Labrys monachus: one gene and its partner. The protein of the gene in region 1 interacts with the protein of each later gene in a pairwise test. Links are inferred from orthologs where the notes say so. Each region holds a gene or a part of one and is shown on either strand. Other genes may lie near its edges.

What was found. Proteins that work in one complex are often made in the same cells at the same time.
Region 2: the proteins of grpE (region 1) and J3R73_RS16765 interact in binary tests that used the Escherichia coli proteins (3 or more experiments, as listed by UniProt). The link is inferred for Labrys monachus from one-to-one orthologs.

Annotation. Positions count from the first base shown.
Region 1 is NZ_JAUSVK010000001.1:6,120,952-6,124,130, reverse strand. The notes cover bases 265-3,179. They hold grpE (nucleotide exchange factor GrpE), read right to left. Parts: upstream 2,092-3,179; coding sequence 1,438-2,091; downstream 265-1,437. Other genes in these bases: aroA (3-phosphoshikimate 1-carboxyvinyltransferase), read right to left, coding at 2,926-3,179; cmk ((d)CMP kinase), read right to left, coding at 2,279-2,929; J3R73_RS27945 (c-type cytochrome), read right to left, coding at 265-1,106. Outside these bases: J3R73_RS27950 (mandelate racemase/muconate lactonizing enzyme family protein), read right to left, coding at 1-186; more of J3R73_RS27945, read right to left, coding at 246-264. UniProt on the Escherichia coli protein: Participates actively in the response to hyperosmotic and heat shock by preventing the aggregation of stress-denatured proteins, in association with DnaK and GrpE. It is the nucleotide exchange factor for DnaK and may function as a thermosensor.
Region 2 is NZ_JAUSVK010000001.1:3,687,943-3,693,876, reverse strand. Bases 1,272-4,235 are described here. They hold J3R73_RS16765 (Nramp family divalent metal transporter), read right to left. Parts: upstream 3,450-4,235; coding sequence 2,094-3,449; downstream 1,272-2,093. Other genes in these bases: J3R73_RS16755 (SDR family NAD(P)-dependent oxidoreductase), read right to left, coding at 4,131-4,235; mntR (manganese-binding transcriptional regulator MntR), read left to right, coding at 3,636-4,088; J3R73_RS16770 (zinc-binding alcohol dehydrogenase family protein), read left to right, coding at 1,272-2,074. Also shown: J3R73_RS16775 (ArsC family reductase), read left to right, coding at 422-787; more of J3R73_RS16770, read left to right, coding at 1,061-1,271; more of J3R73_RS16755, read right to left, coding at 4,236-4,826; J3R73_RS16750 (NAD(P)H-quinone oxidoreductase), read left to right, coding at 5,115-5,934. UniProt on the Escherichia coli protein: H(+)-stimulated, divalent metal cation uptake system. Involved in manganese and iron uptake. Can also transport cadmium, cobalt, zinc and to a lesser extent nickel and copper. Involved in response to reactive oxygen.

The DNA of each region.
Region 1 (3,179 bases):
GGCGAGCCGTGTCTCGATGATGGCGGCATGGGCATGAGACGGCGCTTCGCCCACGCCGGTGAGGCCCTCGTCGGTCTCGACCTCGACGATGGCCTTGGAAAAGCCCGCCAGCGAGCCATAGGACCACAGATAGGGGGCCTCGAGCGGAATATTGACGGGCGTGGCCCGGATTGCGGTGATCTTCATCTCGTTCCCCTCGCCGTCTTGTACAGGCAGCGGACGGCAAAGGGAAAGAGCCTCGGCGGCTACTGAGCCGGCTTCAGCGTCCGCAGGAAGGCGACGAGAGCCCCGGCATCGTCGTCGCTGATGTTGCGGTACCAGCCGAACGCCATCAGCGGAACGATATGGCTGCCATTGGGCCGGATGCCGGTCCGGATCGCCGCCTTCAGCCCGTCGTCGCTCCAGGCAGCGATGCCGTTGGCGTTCGCCGGCGTGAGGTTGGAGGAGGCGATCAGGCCGCCGCCCGGCGCGCCGAACTCGTTGCCACCGGCCCCGAGGCGGGCCATGTCGTTGCGCCCCTGGACGAGGGGCGTATGGCAGTCCATGCAATGGCCGAGGCCGGTGGCCAGATAATGGCCATAGGCGACCTTGTCCGTCTTCGGCACCTCGGGAACGGCGACCACCGGCGGCCCGTAGGCGGCGGGCAGCGGGATGCGGTAGACCGACTTCTCCACCTTGTTCGAGATCGGCTTGACCTGGCGCAGATAGGCGACGAGCGCGTTCACGTCGGCATCCGACATGCCGCGATAGAAGGCGATCGGCATGGGCGGGCCGATGATCGAGCCGTCCGGCCGCTTGCCGTTGCGGACCGCCTCGACGATCTGCGCATCGGTCCAGCGCCCGATGCCGGTGTCGGGATCCGGCGTGATGTTCGGGACGACCGCATGGAAGACCGGCGCATCGATCACGAAGCCGCCCGACAATTCCCTATCCGCGATCGGCTTGCCCTCCGGCCCCTTGGGCGTATGGCAATTGCCGCATGCGACGATGCCGTTCATCAAATAGCTGCCGCGCTCCAGCAGGGCGTCGGCCTGCGCCGACGCGGGCGCGATGACGCCGGCTGCCATGCAGGCCAGCACCGCCAGCGAATAGAATGTCCGTCTCATACTGCTTCGAGCCTCCCCAAACCCAACGGCAGCATAATTGAAAGACGTATCGCAGGCGAGTCTGCGGGGGCGGCCCCAATGAAAAACTCTGCTCCGGCTGCGGTCTTCTTGAGCCGCTGCCTTTCGAAGAGCAGGTTTATTGCGGCGCCCACGCCTGTTGATATCTTCGCGCGTCGCGCAAGCAAGGGAATGGCGGCGGACGGAAGGCTGCAGGCAATGCCGGGGAGGGCGAAAGCATATCTGTCGCGCGGGAGGATCTAAATAAGGGAACAGCGAATATTTCCGGTTGCGCCGGAAATATTCGCTGCCGAAAAACGGCGGAAATGCGGTCCTATCCCTGCTTCTCGGCTTCCGGCGCCGCTGCCTTGGGGCCGCCGCGGGCGACGCCGACCATGGCCGGCCGCAACACGCGCGAGCCGATGCTGTAGCCGACCTGCACGACCTGGGCGACCGTGCCGTTCGGCACCGAGGGATCGGGCACCTCGAACATCGCCTGGTGGAAATTCGGGTCGAAGCGCTCGCCCTTGGGATCGATCTTCTTGACGCCGTGCTTCTCGAGCGCGCGCAGCATCTCGCGTTCCGTCAGCTCGGCGCCTTCCACCAGCGCCTTGATCGTCGCATCGCCGGTCGCGCGGGCTTCGGCCGGGATGGTGGCGAGCGCCCGGCCCATATTGTCGGCGACGCCGAGCATGTCGCCGGCGAATTTGGCGATGGCGTAGAGCCGGGTGTCGTTGACTTCGCGCTCGCCGCGGCGGCGGACGTTCTCGACCTCGGCCAGCGTGCGCAGCAGGCGGTCCTTCAGCTCGGCATTTTCGGCCTGGAGCTTGGTCAGCACCTCGAAGGCGCCGTCATTGGCGCCCACATCCGCCTTCGCGTCGGAGGAAGGGTTGTTTCCCGCCGCGGCCCGGGCCTCGGCCGATGCCGTGGCCTCCGCCTCGATCGCGGCGTCGGCAGCTTCGGCATGGGGAGTGGTCTTGTTGGTCATGGCTTTCCGTTCCAAAATTCGTTCGGGGCGGATATCAGCCTCATCGGCAGTGAAATCAAGCCTGAGCGGCCTTCGATCACCGGCACCAGCACGATTTTGCCGTTTTCAAAGCCGCCCGAGGGCGGCCGGACCCTTCCCGATGGCGGCGGATTCGGCAAGGCCCGTCGCGGAAAGATACCGCGCCGGCTCAGGACGAGGCGTTCCTCGCGCCCGCGCCGCGGCTCGCGCCGGTCACCAGGGCCAGCGCGACGTCGAAGGCGCCGTCGGCGTCGAGGGCGGTGGTGTCGAGGATATGCGCGTCGGGCGCCGGCTTGAGCGGCGCGTCGGCCCGGCCCGCGTCGCGGATGTCGCGCTTGCGGATGTCGGCCAGCACATCCTCGAAGGAAGGAGCGTCGCCGCGCCTTTCGAGCTCCAGATGGCGCCGCCGGGCGCGGATGTCCGGCGCGGCGGTGACGAAGATCTTCATTTCGGCGCCGGGCGCGATCACCGTGCCGATGTCGCGCCCGTCGAGCACGGCGCCACCGCGCTGATGGGCGAAGCGGCGCTGCAGGTCGAGCAGCGCCTTGCGCACCTTGGGATGCGCGGCGACCACGGAGGCGGCCTCGCCCATCTCCCGGCCGCGCAGCCGCGCCTCATCGAGCTCGGCGACGTCGAGCTGCTCGGCGATGTCGGCGGTGGCATCGGCGTCGTCGAGATCCAGGCCCCGGTCGAGCGCGATCCGCCCGACGGCGCGATAGAGCAGCCCGGTATCGAGATGCGGCAGGCCGAAATGCGCGGCGAGGCGCCTGGCCAGCGTGCCCTTTCCCGAGGCGGCCGGCCCGTCGATCGCGATGATCATGCGAATTCGGCGCCCAGGCCGCGCATCATCGGCACGAAGACGGGAAAGCTGGTGGCGATGAAGCCGGTGTCGTCGACGGTGACGGGTTTGTCCGAGGCCAGGCCCATCACCAGGAAGGCCATGGCGATGCGGTGGTCCATATGGGTGGCGACGAGGCCGCCGCCCTTCGCCCGTTCCGTGCCGGCGACGATGAGGTCGTTGCCCTCGATGCGGTGGTCGACGCCGTTGGCGGCGAGTCCGGCGGCGACGG
Region 2 (5,934 bases), 2.4 Mb from region 1 along the record:
CGGCAGTGAGGATCGCTTAACCCCTTTCGCAGGGACGAGCCGCAGGGGAGGGCTTTCTTAAGTGAAGCAGCGGCATTGGAGGCACGAAGCCCATGCGCTGCCGTCCCTCAGATGCCATCGGCAAGCGCGGACCAGACGGCACGTCTCAATCGGATCGAAGGTCAAGACGAGACCGTCCCGTCCTGTTTAGGGGGGCGCTAAACATTGCGTCGAGACGAGACCGTATCGTCTCGACCGCCGCCAGCCATTCCTCGCGATCCGCGTGATAAAGAGGCTGTAGACAATTGATAGAGCTCAGTAATCGTCGGCGTCGTTGGGAAACCCAGAGGCTGCGTCATGAACGTCGCCCTCTGCGCCGGCTTGACGGCGGGCGCGCGGCGGGCTCTTTCCACGATCCTTGGATATCGGTGGAACCGCCTGCATGACGATCACGATCTACGGCATCAAGAATTGCGACACCATGAAGAAGGCCCGCCTTTGGCTCGACCAGCACGGCGTCGCCTATGCCTTCCACGACTACAAGGCGCAGGGCATCGATCGGGCCCGTCTGCAGAGCTGGTGCGGGCAACTCGGCTGGGAAACCCTGCTCAACCGGGCGGGTACGACGTTCCGCAACCTGCCCGACGGCGAGAAGCAGGGGCTGGACGAGGGCCGGGCCGTCGCGCTGATGCTGGCCCAGCCCTCGATGATCAAGCGGCCGGTCCTCGATCTCGGGACGGGCCGCGTGCTGGTGGGGTTCAAGCCGGAACTCTACGGCGCAGCGATACCGCCTCCTGCTTCCGTGTGAGCGCTGCGATCCATGATCGCGGTGTCATTCGTCTCGGCTTGGCGGACGACGGCGATCTCTGCCGCCGCCTTTTCGGTCGCCTCGAAAGGGCGCGGGATATCGATGTGAAGGCCCGCGGGCGCTGGGCGGTCCGGCTGATCGGGCGGCGGCAGTGCGACACGCTATCCGCTTTCCTTTCGGCAGCCATGCGCCCAGATTGCCGCCCTTTCGATGCCGGCCCGCCCAGGCCTTTCGGTGCCGCGCAATCCCGTTCTCATTTGCAGGAGCCCATTGATGAAAGCCGTCGGTTATTACACGCCGCTGCCGATCGCATCCCCTGAGTCGCTCGTCGATCTCGAGGTGGCTGCGCCCACGCCCGGCCCGCGCGACCTTCTCGTCCGCGTCCATGCCATCGCCGTCAATCCGGTCGACGTGAAGGTGCGGGCCGGTGCCAAGCCGCCCGAAGGCCAGGCCCGCATCCTCGGATGGGACGCGGCGGGGGTCATCGAAGCCGTGGGCCGCGACGTGACCCTGTTCCGGCCGGGCGACGAGGTCTTCTATGCCGGGGCGCTGGACCGGCCCGGCGCCAACAGCGAGTGGCATGTGGTCGATGAGAGGATCGCTGCCCGCAAGCCGGCCTCGCTGTCCTTCACGCAGTCCGCCGCTTTGCCGCTCACCGCGCTGACGGCGTGGGAATTGCTGTTCGACCGCCTCGGCGTTCCCTACGGCACCAAGCATCACAAGGGCTCGATCCTGATCGTCAACGGGGCGGGCGGCGTCGGATCGATCCTCACCCAGATCGCCCGCCGCCTTACCGGCCTCACCGTGGTCGCCACGGCCTCGCGGCCGGAGACGATCGCCTGGTGCCGGGGCATGGGTGCCCACCATGTCATCGACCATCACAAGCCGCTCGCTGAAGGCCTGCAGGCTGTCGGGATTGCCGAAGTCGACTATGTCGCCGGGCTCACCGCGACCGAAAAGCACCTGCCCGGGATCGTCGACGTCCTGGTGCCCCAGGGCAGGCTGGCGCTGATCGACGACCCCAAGACCCTCGATATCGTGCCGCTGAAGCGCAAGAGCCTCACCGTGTCCTGGGAGCTGATGTTCACCCGTGCGCTCTTCCAGACACCGGACATGATCGCGCAGCACAGGATCCTGACCGAGGTCGCCGAACTCGTCGATGCCGGCGTGCTGCGCACGACGCTGCACCGCGAGTTCGGCGCCATCAATGCCGCCAACCTGCGCGCCGCCCATGCCGGCATCGAAAGCGGCAAGGCCATCGGCAAATCGGTGCTGACCGGTTTCTGAGGCGAGGCGGGGGCAGGCGTCAGCCCGCCGCCCCGGCAAAGGTGTCGATCAGCAGCTTGACGTTCAGGACGAGGATGACGCCGGCGATCGCCCAGGCGAGGATCGACAGCCAGGCCGGCGTCACCAGCGCGCCCATCTTGCGCCGGTCGGACACGAAACGGACCAACGGAATCACGGCGAAGGGCAATTGCATCGACAGCACGACCTGGCTGAACACCAGGAGCTTCGCCGTGCCCTGTTCGCCGTAGAGCGCCGTCACGGCGACCACGGGGACGATGGCGATGCCGCGGGTGATGAGGCGGCGCGCCCAGTCGGGGATGCGAAGGTGCAGGAAGCCTTCCATGATGATCTGGCCGGCGAGCGTCGCCGTCACCGTCGAGTTGACGCCGGAGGCGAGCAGCGCGACGGCGAACAGGGTGGAGGCGATGCCGACGCCCAGCACGGGCGAGAGCAACTGGTAGGCCTGGCCGATCTCCTCGATGTCGGTGTGGCCGTTGCGATGGAACACCGCGGCGGCGGTGATGAGGATGGCGGCGTTGACGAACAGCGCGAGCATCAGGGCGATCGTGCTGTCTCCGACGGCCCATTTCACCGCCGAGCGGCGCCCTTCGGGATCGCGGGCATAGGCGCGCGTCTGCACGATCGACGAGTGCAGGTAGAGATTGTGCGGCATCACGGTCGCACCGATGATGCCGATGGCGATGTAGAGCGCTTCGGGATTGGTGACGACCGCCGATTGCGGCACGAAGCCGCCCAGGATGTCGCGGATCGCCGGCGCCGCCAGGACCATCTGGATGCCGAAGCAGACGAAGATGACGACCAGCAGGACGATCACGAAGGCCTCCAGCGCCCGGAAGCCCCTGCGCATCAGCAGCAGCACCAGGAAGACGTCGACCGCCGTGATGATGGCGCCGAGGACCAGGGGGATGCCGAACAGCAGGTTGAGCGCGATGGCGGTGCCGATCACCTCGGCGAGATCGCAGGCGATGATGGCCAGTTCGCAGGCGAGCCACAGCACGATGTTGACGGGCTTGGGATAGTGCTCGCGGCAGGCCTGGGCGAGATCGCGCCCGGTGGCGATGCCGAGGCGCGCGGCGAGCGCCTGCAGCACGATCGCCATCAGGTTGGACAGCAGGATGACGGACAGCAGCGTGTAGCCGAACTTCGAGCCGCCGGCGAGATCGGTCGCCCAATTGCCGGGGTCCATATAGCCGACGGACACCATGTAGCCCGGACCGAGAAAGGCGAAGAAGCGCCGCAGCCACAGGCCTGCGGCCGGCACGGGCACGCTGGCATTCATCGAACCGAGGCTGGGGCGACTGCCGTCCCCCTCGAAACGCCAGGCCGGCGCACTGCCGGCCGCCTCGTTACTCATTTCGTCCTCCACGGGCCATCCTGTCTTGGACCAACATCAACCTATTTAATATAGCTTATGCTATAATACAATGAGAAGGCAATAGACAAGCGCCCCGGCTCACTTTCATTGGGGCAGTTGGAAAAATCATGCCGGGTAGGCTATGAGGCTGTCGGTGCGTCCGGAATTCGCAAGGAGGGAGCCGAGATGAAGCGGGCTGCTGCGCCTTCGGCCGGAGAAGCGGGTCTGGTCGATGCCGTCGTGCATGTGGAGAGCTTTCGCCAGGCTCGGGAGGCCAGGCGCCTCGAACTGGTCGAAGATTATGTCGAACTGATCGCCGACCTGATCGGCGACGGCGGCGAGGCGCGCCAGGTCGATATCGCCGCCCGGCTCGGCGTGGCGCAGCCGACGGTCGCCAAGATGCTCAAACGCCTCGCGGAGGAGGGGTTGGTGGCGCAGCGCCCGTATCGCGGCGTGTTCCTCACCGGCGCCGGACAGGCCCTCGCCGACGCCAGCCGGGAGCGCCATCGCCTCGTCGAAAGCTTTCTTCTCGCCCTCGGCATCGACGCGGACACGGCCCGGCGCGACGCGGAAGGCATCGAGCATCACGTCAGCAAGGCGACGCTCGACGCCTTCGCCCGTTTTCTCGGCAGGACATAGCGGGGCGCCCCGCCATCTCCTGAGTTCTTGATCCAGGAAACCCTACCAACGGACTGTCCTGCCGCGATAATCGAGATAGACCAGGCCGGAATGTCCGGTGCGGCTCGCAAGGGTGTCGACGACGCCGGGAATGCTTTCGGAGATATCGAGGCTGGCGGCTGGGCCGCCCATGTCGGTCCGTACCCAGCCCGGCGCGATGATCACCATGGCGCGCCCCTCGCTTGCATGCCGCGCCCAAAAGCTGCGCATCAGCGTGTTGAGCGCCGCCTTGCTGGCGCGATAGACCTCCCATCCGCCGTCTTCGTTGTTGGCGACGCTTCCGAGCCCGGACGACATCACGCCGATGGTTCCCTCAGGCGTCACCAGGCCCTCGCACGCCTCGATCACGCGCATCGGACTGAGGGCGTTGGTGATCATCACGCGCATGAACTCCTCGGTCGAGACCTCGCCGATCGTCTCTCCCGGATCGTTGCTGACGCCGGCATTGACGAACAGGAGGTCGAACCGGCGCTGCGCCAGGCGCCGGCGCAAGGCTGCCACTTCGGCGGGCCGGGTGATGTCGACGGTTTCGATCTCGAGCTTCGAATTCCACTGGTCGGCGAGATCGTGGAGCGCGGTCCGGCCGGTGCCCCGGGCCGTCGCGACGACGTGCCAGCCGCGTTTCAGATATTCGGCGGCGAGAGCGAGGCCGAGGCCGCGCGAAGCCCCGACGATCAGGGCGACAGGGGAAGAGGGCATGCGATTATTCCTTGTTCAAGTCGGCGTTGGATCCGGCAATCGGCGGCGTAAAGATGAATTCTAAGCGAGAGTTACGATGGTTTTCTTGCAGGGCAGGTCAGAATGCTCGGCGTCGGGATCGGGAGACCGCCCGCAGCCGGTCTCCATGCCGGAGGCTGAACGAAGCCGTTGACATCGGTCGCGTGTCGGGACCTTTCATGGGGATCCGGCGGGCCGCAGCGATGCGGCTCCATCGATCGTTACATTCGGAATTTCTCCCATCCCAAAGAATTGTCTGAGGAAAATATCATGTCACAGCTGCCCGACGCCATGACTGCCATTGCCATCAGCAGGCCGGGCGGCCCGGAGGTGCTGGTCCCAGAGCGCAGGCCGGTGCCGCGGCCGGGCGAGAGCGAAATCGTCATCCGCGTGGCGGCGGCCGGCGTCAACCGGCCGGACGTCTTCCAGCGTGCCGGGTCCTATCCGCCGCCGAAAGGCGCGTCCGACCTGCCCGGACTGGAAGTCGCCGGCGAGGTGGCCGCGGTAGGAGCGGCGGTGACGCGCTGGCGGCCCGGCGACAAGGTGTGCGCTCTCACCCCGGGCGGCGGCTACGCCGAATACGCCCTCGTCGACGCCAGCAATGCCCTGCCGGTGCCCGCCGGCCTCGACATGATCCATGCCGCCGCGCTGCCCGAAACCTTCTTCACCGTCTGGCACAATCTGTTCCAGCGCGGGCGCCTCGCCGAAGGCGAGACGGTGCTGATCCATGGCGGCTCCTCCGGCATCGGCACCACCGCCATCATGCTCGCCAAGGCGTTCGGGGCGACCGTCATCGTCACCGCCGGCTCGCCGGAGAAATGCGACGCCTGCCGCAAGCTCGGCGCCGACATCGCCATCGACTACAAGGCGGGCGACTGGCTGCCGGCCGTCAAGGAGGCGACGCAGGGGCGGGGCCCGGACGTGATCCTCGACATGGTCGGCGGCAGCTACATCGCCCGGAACTACGAGGCCGCCGCCTTTGACGGGCGCATCGTCAGCATCGCCTTCCTCGAAGGATCGAAGGTGGAGATCGACTTCGTCCGGCTGATGACGAAGCGCCTGACGCATACGGGCTCCACTCTGCGCGCCC